3 regions of the Cupriavidus sp. HE11 genome follow, and region 2 is predicted to be linked to each of the others. Evidence: predicted binding sites of a transcription regulator. Region 2 holds the regulator's gene; each other region holds the start of a gene.
The links. Region 2 encodes sigma-54, which starts transcription at its own class of promoters, with help from an activator protein. Its sites were predicted from a motif close to TGGCANGNAANCTGCTTT; they were not measured.

Region 1 (3,275 bases), 670 kb from region 2:
GCCCTCTTCCCGCCGGCGGGAGAGGGCCTCAAACGGCTTAGTTGCCGCCGACCTTGTCGGCCTTGCCTTCGTTACCCGCGATGAACGGGCTCCACGGTTGTGCGCGGATCGGCTTCGGCGTCTTCCAGACCACGTTGAACTGACCGTCGCCCTTGACTTCGCCGATCATCACCGGCTTGTACAGGTGATGGTTGTCGCCCATGGTCAGCGTGAAGCCGTCCGGTGCCTTGAAGGTCTGGCCATACATGGCGGCGCGCACCTTGTCCACGTCGGTGGTGCCGGCCTTCTTCACGGCCTGGGCCCACATGTGGATACCCACGTAGGTGGCTTCCATCGGGTCGTTGGTCACGCGCTTGTCGCCGCCGGGCAGGTTGTTGGCCTTGACCCACGCCGCCCACTGCTTCTTGAACGCGTCGTTCTCGCCGTTCTTGACCGACATGAAGTAGTTCCAGGCGGCCAGGTGGCCCACCAGCGGCTTGGTGTCGATGCCGCGCAGTTCTTCCTCACCCACCGAGAAAGCCACCACGGGCACGTCCTTGGCCTTCAGGCCGGCGTTGCCCAGTTCCTTGTAGAACGGCACGTTGGAATCGCCGTTGATCGTCGAGATCACTGCGGTCTTGCCGCCCTGCGAGAACTTCTTGATGTTGGCGACGATGGTCTGGTAGTCGGCATGACCAAACGGGGTGTAGACCTCTTCGATGTCCTTGTCGGCGACGCCCTTGCTCTTCAGGAACGCGCGCAGGATCTTGTTGGTGGTGCGCGGGTACACGTAATCGGTGCCCAGCAGGAAGAAGCGCTTTGCACCGCCGCCTTCCTTGCTCATCAGGTATTCCACGGCCGGGATGGCCTGCTGGTTCGGCGCGGCGCCCGTGTAGAACACGTTCTTGGACATTTCCTCGCCTTCGTACTGCACCGGGTAGAACAGCAGCGCGTTGGTCTCTTCATAGACCGGCAGCACCGACTTGCGCGACACCGACGTCCAGCAGCCGAACGTGACGGCAACCTTGTCCTTGGTGATCAGCTGGCGGGCCTTCTCGGCGAACAGCGGCCAGTTGGAAGCGGGGTCCACCACCACCGGCTCAAGCTTGCGGCCCAGCACGCCGCCGCTCTTGTTGATCTCGTCGATCGTCATCAGCGCCACGTCCTTGAGCGAAGTCTCGGAGATGGCCATGGTGCCCGACAGCGAATGCAGGATCCCGACCTTGATCGGTTCCTTCGTCTGCGCCATCAGCGGGCTGGTACCGATCATCGCTGCGGCGGCTACCGCCGACAGCTTCAGCATGTCACGTCGTTTCATTGCAGCTCCCATTTTGTCCAATTTGTCGTATGTGGTCAGGGACTACGCACCCCGGGTAACGCTTCTGCAACTAGCGTGCCAAGAATGGCGATACCCGCAAACCGTTGCCAGGCAACGGCTGCGAGACAAATCGGATGGGACGGATCGGGGGCGCACCAGTAAGGTGCCAAGCTTGCGGAGTGCCCGGAACGGACGCATGCACCGGCGTCGTGCATCGGCCCGATGCGGTGCATGGCAGGAAGGGATCGGTGCGCGGCGCACCAGAGGCAAGATTCCGGACGGGGACGCAGGTTCCCGCCCTCCCCGCCGCCATCGGGGGGCTGCGGGGGAAAAACGCAATAAAAAACGGGGCCGCTGGGGCCCCGTTTCTTTCAGATACCGGTGACGACGGTCACTTGCTCATCCACGGCATCATGTTGGCGTTCATGTTGTGCATGATCCAGAGCGAACCGGCCAGCACGATGAACAGGATCAGGCCCGTGAACAGCAGAGCCATCACGTTCCACTTCTGGCCTTCCGAGCCGTCCAGGTGCAGGAAGTACTTCAGGTGCACGACGATCTGTACCACGGCCATGCCCAGGATGATCCAGAGCGTGGTGGCGCGGTCCATCGAGCCGTCCATCACGATCTTGAACGGGATCACGGTCAGGATCACCGCCAGCACGAAGCCGATCACATACGACTTGACGCTGCTGTGGCCGTGCGACGCGCCATGGGCGGCGCTTGCGTGTTGCTGTGCCATTTACATTGCTCCCATCAGGTAGACCACGGTGAACACACCGATCCAGACCACGTCCAGGAAGTGCCAGAACAGGCTGAGGCAGTTCAGGCGCTTGGCCACCACCGGGGTCAGGCCCTTCTTCGACAGCTGGTACATCAGCACGAGCATCCAGACCATGCCGCTTGCCACGTGCAGGCCGTGGGTGCCCACGAGCGTGAAGAACGACGACAGGAAGGCGCTGCGGCTCGGGCCGGCACCTTCATGGATCAGGTGCGCGAACTCGTTGATTTCCATCGCCATGAAGCCTGCACCCAGCAGGAACGTCACGGCCAGCCAGAACATCACGCGGCCACGCTGCTGGTTCTGCATCGACACCATGGCAAAGCCGTAGGTGATCGACGAGAACAGCAGGATTGCCGTTTCCACGAGCACGTAGTTGAGCTCGAACAGCTCCTTGCCCGTCGGGCCACCCGCCACTTCGCCGCGCAGGACGGCGAACGCGGCGAACAGGCACGCGAACAAGATGCAGTCGCTCATCAGGTACAGCCAGAAACCGAAGATGGTGTTCTCGCTGGTGTCGTGATGGGCGTGGTCATGCGCCTCGTCGTGCGAGTGCGCATGCGCGGGGGCTTGCGCCCCAAAGCGGTCAAGAACTTCTGTCGACATCGTTATCAGCCCTGTGCAGCCACACGCTGCTGGTAGCGGGTTTCGATCTGCTCGACCTCGGCGGCCGGCACGTAGTAGTCGATGTGGTCATCGTTGGCGCGACGGATGAACGCCACCACCATGCCCACCAGGCCAACGGCGGCCAGCCACCAGATATGCCAGGTCAGCGCGAAGCCCAGCGCCAGGCTCCAGGCACCCATGTAGAAGCCGGCAGCCGTGTTCTTCGGCATGTGGATCTGCGCGAAACCGCTGGTCGGCAGCTTCTCGCCACGAGCCTTCATGTCGGCAAACGCGTCCAGGTCACGCACCACCGGGGTGTGCGCGAAGTTGTAGAACGGCGGCGGCGACGACACGGCCCATTCCAGCGTACGGCCACCCCAAGGGTCGCCCGTCACGTCGGCCAGCTTCTTGCGGTCACGGATCGACACGACGATCTGCAGCACCTGGAAGAAGATGCCCAGCGCCACGAACACCACGCCCACCACGGCCAGATGCAGCCAGGGCGTCCATTCCGGGTTGTTCGTGTGGTTCAGACGACGGGTCATGCCCATCAGGCCCAGCACGTACAGCGGCATGAAGGCGAAGTAGAAG
Region 2 (3,275 bases):
CATGGGCGATGCACGAGAAGTCAGGTTGGCGATACGGCGCACAAATGCCGTCCCGCCGGATGGGGCAATTCAGGATATCGAGTGCTTGGTGGACGCACGCATTGGAGCGTCCGGCTCATTATAGAGCAGGGCTACAGCGCGCTTGTGCGCTGCAGCGCCGGCGCCGCGGGTGGTGCCGCGGTTGGCCGGCCGGATTGCCCACCCGGGTATTGCCGCCAGCGCCTGCATGATCTTCCGTCATGCGGTATGCCGTGCGGGTCACCGGGACCGTTCTGCCTGTCGTTATTGTATGGCGCAGCATACACCGAGCCGCGCAAGATGCGAACACCCCCGGTGAATCAAATGGTTTCTGCCGTGGCGCGAAGGTAACGGAGAGTTTCGGCCTGCCGGGAGCGTGCACCCATCAAAAAAGCCGCGCATCTGCGCGGCTTTGCTCTCTTCCTATCAGTCCTTTCGGGGGATGTTCAAGTCCACCTGGAGGGGCAGTTCACGGGTTGCCAGCCTATTGTTGCTGTAGTTGGGCTTCAGCCATCTGGTACTTGACCGCTTCCCGGTCATGGCCTTGCACGCGGTCCTTGTAGCGGATCACCTGCCGGTCGAGCTTGTCGACCAGACAGTCGATCGCGGCGTACAGGTCTTCATGGTGCGCTTCGACGAAGATGTCCTTGCCCTTGAGATGAAGATTGATTTCCGCGTACTGACGCTTGTCCTTTTCCTTGTGGTTGTCGACAGATAGCAGCACGCTCACGCCAATGACCTGATCGAAATGTCTGACAATTCGCTCCAGTTTCGTTTCCACATACTCACGCAGCGGCGGCGTGATGTCGAGGTGGTGTCCACTGATCTTGAAGTTCATAGCGCTTCTCCTTCTGAAAGAGCCGCACCAGGCAGGCGGTTGCGGCTCGGCTACAAAGACTTGCGGAGATTCACTGCGGGGATCTTCAGCGCTTCGCGGTATTTGGCCACCGTGCGGCGTGCGACCACAAAGCCCTGTTCGCCCAGCAATTCGGCGATGCGGCTGTCGGAAAGAGGATTCCTGGGGTCTTCGGCTCCTATCAGTTGCTTGATCAGCGCGCGGATCGCCGTGGATGAGGCCGCGCCGCCCGTCTCCGTGGAGACGTGGCTACCAAAGAAGTACTTCAACTCGAAAGTACCCATTGGCGTGGCCATGTATTTGTTCGTAGTCACCCGGGAAATGGTCGACTCATGTAAACCGAGTGTATCGGCTATTTCCCGCAAAACCAAGGGGCGCATTGCTATTTCGCCGTGCGAAAAGAAGTTCTTCTGACGCTCCACAATTGCCTGCGCCACACGCAGGATCGTGTCGAATCTCTGCTGAATGTTCTTGATGAGCCACCGGGCTTCCTGCAGCTTCTGCTGCAGGCCCGCCGCACCCGCTTCTCCTTTTGCACCGCGCAAAATCTGCGCGTACATGTCGTTGATGCGCAGGCGCGGCATGACGTCCGGATTCAGCTGTGCAATCCAGCTGCTGCCGCTCTTGCGCACGAACACGTCGGGCACCACGAAATCCGCTTCGGGGCGGCTGTACGCATGCCCCGGGTACGGTGCCAGCGAGCGGATCAGATCGTGCGCCGCCTTTAGTGCAATTTCGTCAACCTGCAGCGCTTTCTTGAGACGCGTGTAATCCCTTACGGCCAGCAGTTCAAGATGATGGTTGACGATGGACAGGGCCAGTTCGCGTTGCGGATGCTGCAGCCGCTTCAGTTGCAGGCTCAGGCACTCGGCGGCATTGCGCGCGCCCACGCCCGGCGGATCGAAGCTCTGCAGCAGCGTCAGCATGGCCTGCACTTCCTCGATCTCGAATTCCAGCTCTTCGGGCAGTTCGGTGCAGATTTCCTCGAGTGACGCACTCAGGTATCCGTCGTCGTCGAGCGATTCGATCAGAAAAATGGCCAGGCCCTTGTCGCGCGCCGAAATCTTCAGCGGCGTCAGCTGTTCCATCAGGTATTCGCGCAGCGTGGGGTCCGCATCGCGTAACTGCATCGGCGTCTTTTCGTCTTCGTCGTTCTGCGGACGGCGAGCGAAGTCGTCCAGGCTCCAGTCGCTGCCATAGTCTTCGCTCGCGGAATCGCTAAAACCTTCTTCGTCGCCGCCAGCCGCGTGCTCGGCGCGGTCGTCACCGTTGGCCTGCGGCTCGGCCGGGGCCGGCGCCGGGGCGCTCTGCAGGTTGACGGAGCCGTCCGCCGCCACGCGCAGCGGGCTTTCGATCCAGTCGTTCTCGCGTTCAAGCAGCGGGTTTTCCGTCAGCGCCTGTTCCACTTCCTGTTGCAGTTCGAGCGTGGAAAGCTGCAGCAGCCGGATGGACTGTTGCAGTTGCGGCGTCAGGGCCAGATGCTGGGAGAGGCGGAGCTGAAGCGAAGGTTTCATGCGACCTATTCTATGCGCATCTTTCCGTTGTTGGAACGGAATTTGCTACAACCTATCGCTTCGGCTTCCTGATCGGAAACGGCTTTGGAAAAACCGTTGGCAAGTGCGGTAGAAATGACCTGCCGATGACGTGCCGGATGGCCCGTCGGAAGAGCGGCCGCAAGGGCGGCCGGGGGCTTACATGCGGAAGTTTTCGCCCAGGTAGACGCGTCGCACCGACTCGTTGGCGATGATTTCCTCGGGCTGGCCGGCGGCCAGCACGGTGCCTTCGCTGATGATGTACGCGTGGTCGCAGATGCCCAGCGTTTCGCGCACATTGTGGTCGGTGATCAGCACGCCGATATTGCGCGCCTTCAGGAAGCTCACGATCCGCTGGATTTCGCCTACGGCGATCGGGTCCACGCCTGCAAACGGCTCGTCGAGCAGGATGAAGCGCGGCGACGACGCCAGCGCACGGGCGATTTCCACGCGGCGGCGCTCGCCGCCCGACAGCGACAGCGCGGGGTTGTTGCGCAGGTGGGCAATCTGCAGGTCGTCCAGCAGCGAATCCAGGCGGCGTTCGATCTCGGCCTTCGGCAGCGGCTTGCCGTTCTCCAGCTGCAGCTCCAGCACCGCGCGGATATTCTCTTCCACGTTGAGCTTGCGGAAGACCGACGCTTCCTGCGGCAGGTAGGACAGGCCCATGCGGGCGCGTTCGTGAATGGCCAGGCCGCTGATGTGCTCGTCGTCGAGGACGATGTCGCCCTCGTCCAGCGCCACCAGGCCCACGATCATGTAGAACGACGTGGTCTTGCCCGCGCCATTGGGGCCAAGCAGCCCCACCACCTCGCCGCTTTTCACATCGAGCGATACGTCCTTGACCACCGTGCGCGTGCCGTAGCGCTTCT
Region 3 (3,275 bases), on a different replicon from region 2:
CGGTGTCACGGATCTTGTCCAGGACGGGGCTGGGGCTTTGCGCGTGGACGGCCGGCACGATGGCGGCGGCCAGGGCAACAACAGCCGTCAGGCGGCGGAACGAGGAGAAGGCAACAGTCAGGGACATGTTCGGGGCAAGGCACGGAAAGACGCAAGGGTATACCCCCGGCCATTGCGCACGAAGAATTTGTTTCTTATTAGCTAATGCCCGAGAGTAGTGCAATGAAAGTTGCCTTTTCGCCACGCCGTACACGGAATTACAACCGTTACGGCAGCGGTTACCGGTCGCCCCAAGGCTGAATGCACCGATGCGAGTACAATTCGGCCCACTTTGCACCCCCACGAAGAACAAATGAGCCCCCGTCCTTCCCGTCTGGCGTGTGTAGACGCGCTGAAGGCGGTCAGCTCGCAGCTGATCGTATTGCACCACCTGGCGTTCTACGGGCCGATGTCCGATGCCGCCCAGTCACTGGCGCCTGGCTTGATCGGCTGGCTGGCCGACTATGCGCGCATCGCCGTGCAGGTCTTCCTGGTCATCAGCGGCTTCCTGGCCGCGCGCAGCCTGGCCCCCGGCGGGCGCCTGACTGCCGCCAGCCCGGTGCTGACGATCTGGCGCCGCTACCAGAAACTGGTGGTGCCGTTTGCCGCCGCCATCTTGGTGGCAATTGCCGGTGCCGCCATCGCGCGCACCTGGATGCAGCACGATTCCATCCCGGCCGCGCCGCATCTGGCGCAGTTCGTGGCTCATGTCCTGCTGCTGCACAACATTCTCGATGTGGACGCGCTGTCCGCCGGCGTCTGGTATATCGCCATCGACCTGCAACTGTTCGCGCTGATGGTGCTGGCGCTGTGGTTCGCCCGGGCCGTGGTCCGCGACGCGTTGCCGCTCGGCGTGCCGCTGGTGGGAGTGCTGGCAATGGCCTCGCTGTTCTGGTTCAACCGCGATGCGTCGTGGGATATCTGGGCCATCTATTTCTTTGGTGCCTACGGCACGGGATCGCTGGCCTACTGGGCGTCGAATCCGGGCCGCTCGGTCATGCCGCTGATGGCGCTGGCCGCCATCGGCCTGGCCGCGCTGGCGGTGGACTTCCGGTTGCGCATTGCGGTGGCGCTGGCAACGGCATTGCTGCTGGCCGTCTCGCGTCGCGGCGGCTGGCTGGAGAGCTGGCCAGCCGGACGCCTGACCGCGTACTTCGGCCGGATTTCCTATTCGGTGTTCCTGGTGCACTTTCCGGTCTGCCTGGTGGTCAATGCCGTGGTTACCCATTTCGTTCCGGGCCGGCCGGTGCTGAATGCGCTGGGCATGGGCCTGGCCTGGGTCGCCAGCAATGCCGCCGGGGCGCTGTTCCATCGCTATGTGGAGGCCGCCAACCCCGTGCGGGCCATGGTGGACTGGCTGACCGCCGATCTGCCCCAGCGTGGGCGCGAGCGCCTGGGCCATCGCGCGGAAGGCTGAGCCTCTCGCCCCTTCATCGCCGGAACGGCACGTTCGATCGAACGTGCCGTTTTTGCTTGTGCCGACGGTCATCCCCGGCCGGCGCCGGGATCCGGTGCGCGCTGCACCGCGATGTACCGCACGCGCCATCCGGACGGTGGCACCAGGCACGCCGACGGTGCGTACGGGATGCCACCAACCGTAACAACCCCACTTGGGCGTTGGCACGAACGTTGCCTACTATGAACATGTAAACCTGACCATCTGGTCAGGATTCGTGTTCCGGTTTCATACCGGGGAGGCGACCATGTCCGACCATATCGTCCTGACCTCGCACGCGCGCCGCGACAAGCCGGCCGAGCCGATCCACTGGGGCGCGCCCACCGCGGCCGAGCGGGGGCCTGTGATCGCCAGCCTGACAGACCCGGCGCAGCGCAACGTGATCGGTACGCATGCCGGGGCCTACGCGATCTATCGCGCGCTGGCCGTGGCTTCGGGCAGCCTCCAGCGGGCGCACCGCCCCGACCTGACCGACACGGCGCCGGCCGAGCCGATCGGCCCGCATGCGCAGTGGGGCGACCCCGACAAGATCGTGTCGCTCGATCCCTGGGGCCATCTGGTATCGACGGTCTTTGCCGACCGCATCGCAGCCGGTTTCGATATCCGGCCGACCATTGCCATCACGCGCGCCCATATCAATATGCCGGAACTGGTGGCGGCCATCGCGGCGGGCCGCCTGGCACCGGACGGCGACATCCTGTATGCCAACGGCGATGTGCGCGTCACCAAGGCCGCCATCGACCCGGTCTGGTATCTGCCCGGCATCGCCCGCCGGTTCAATATCAAGGAAAGCATCCTGCGCCGCAGCCTGTTCGAGCAGACCGGCGGCATGTTCCCGGAACTGGTCACACGGCCAGACCTGAAGGTCTTCTTGCCGCCCATCGGCGGCATGACGCTCTATTTCTTTGGCGATATCAGCAAGCTGGGCAAGCCCGAGACCAAGGTGGCCTGCCGCGTCCACGACGAATGCAATGGTTCCGACGTCTTTGGATCCGATATCTGCACCTGCCGGCCCTACCTGGCGCATGGCATCGAAGTCTGTATCGAGATGGCGCAGCAGGGCGGCGTTGGCCTGGTGGTCTATAACCGGAAGGAAGGGCGCGCGCTGGGCGAGGTGACCAAATTCCTGGTCTATAACGCACGCAAGCGCCAGGTGGGCGGCGACCGGGCCGAAACGTATTTCGCGCGCACCGAATGCGTGGCCGGGGTGCAGGACATGCGCTTCCAGGAACTGATGCCCGATGTCTTTCACTGGCTGGGGATCCGGCGGATCGACCGCTGGGCCTCGATGAGCAACATGAAGCATGGCGCGCTGACGGCGCAGGGAATCGAGGTGGTGGAGCAGGTGCCCATCCCCGAGGCCCTGATCCCGGCCGATGCGCGCGTGGAAATCGATGCGAAGGTGGCGGCGGGTTACTTCACCAGCTACACGCCGCCTGATGCCAACGAACTCGCCCTGGCAAAGGGCAGGGGGTTGAACGAATGAACGAGCATCCCGCAGGAGGTACGACCGGACACGAACCCGGCGCGGGCAGCGGCTGGCATAGCCCGGTGCCGCCCGATCATCCCGCTTCCGCACTGCTGAGCGGCGAGGCGGTGCGCACGCATTGCGCGGTCGTGACCGAATTCGTCGCATCCGGCGAGTCTGAACTGTTTACGTGGCATCCGGACCGGATCCACGCCATTGCAGACTACGTGGCGGCCACCATCCGGCGCCGCTACCCGGATCTCCAGGTGCCTTATCACAGCCGCTGGCGCCATTTCGAAAGCGGCGGGCCGG

Region 1: a site for sigma-54 is predicted at 1,361-1,378, ahead of urtA (urea ABC transporter substrate-binding protein). Genes of this name have one in related genera too.
Region 3: a site for sigma-54 is predicted at 1,658-1,675, ahead of ACOABP_RS19295 (GTP cyclohydrolase II). Genes of this name have one in related genera too.

Annotation. Positions count from the first base shown of each region.
Region 1 is NZ_CP184464.1:2,967,006-2,970,280, reverse strand. Features, by position in the region: gene urtA (urea ABC transporter substrate-binding protein) at 38-1,297, opposite strand; gene cyoD (cytochrome o ubiquinol oxidase subunit IV) at 1,689-2,039, opposite strand; gene cyoC (cytochrome o ubiquinol oxidase subunit III) at 2,040-2,684, opposite strand; gene cyoB (cytochrome o ubiquinol oxidase subunit I) at 2,690-3,275, opposite strand, start outside.
Region 2 is NZ_CP184464.1:2,292,667-2,295,941, forward strand. Features, by position in the region: gene ptsN (PTS IIA-like nitrogen regulatory protein PtsN) at 1-3, opposite strand, end outside; gene hpf (ribosome hibernation-promoting factor, HPF/YfiA family) at 503-856, opposite strand; gene ACOABP_RS10680 (RNA polymerase factor sigma-54) at 907-2,388, opposite strand; gene lptB (LPS export ABC transporter ATP-binding protein) at 2,566-3,275, opposite strand, start outside.
Region 3 is NZ_CP184465.1:405,340-408,614, reverse strand. Features, by position in the region: gene ACOABP_RS19305 (amino acid ABC transporter substrate-binding protein) at 1-127, opposite strand, end outside; gene ACOABP_RS19300 (acyltransferase family protein) at 353-1,456, shown strand; gene ACOABP_RS19295 (GTP cyclohydrolase II) at 1,743-2,981, shown strand; gene ACOABP_RS19290 (URC4/urg3 family protein) at 2,978-3,275, shown strand, end outside.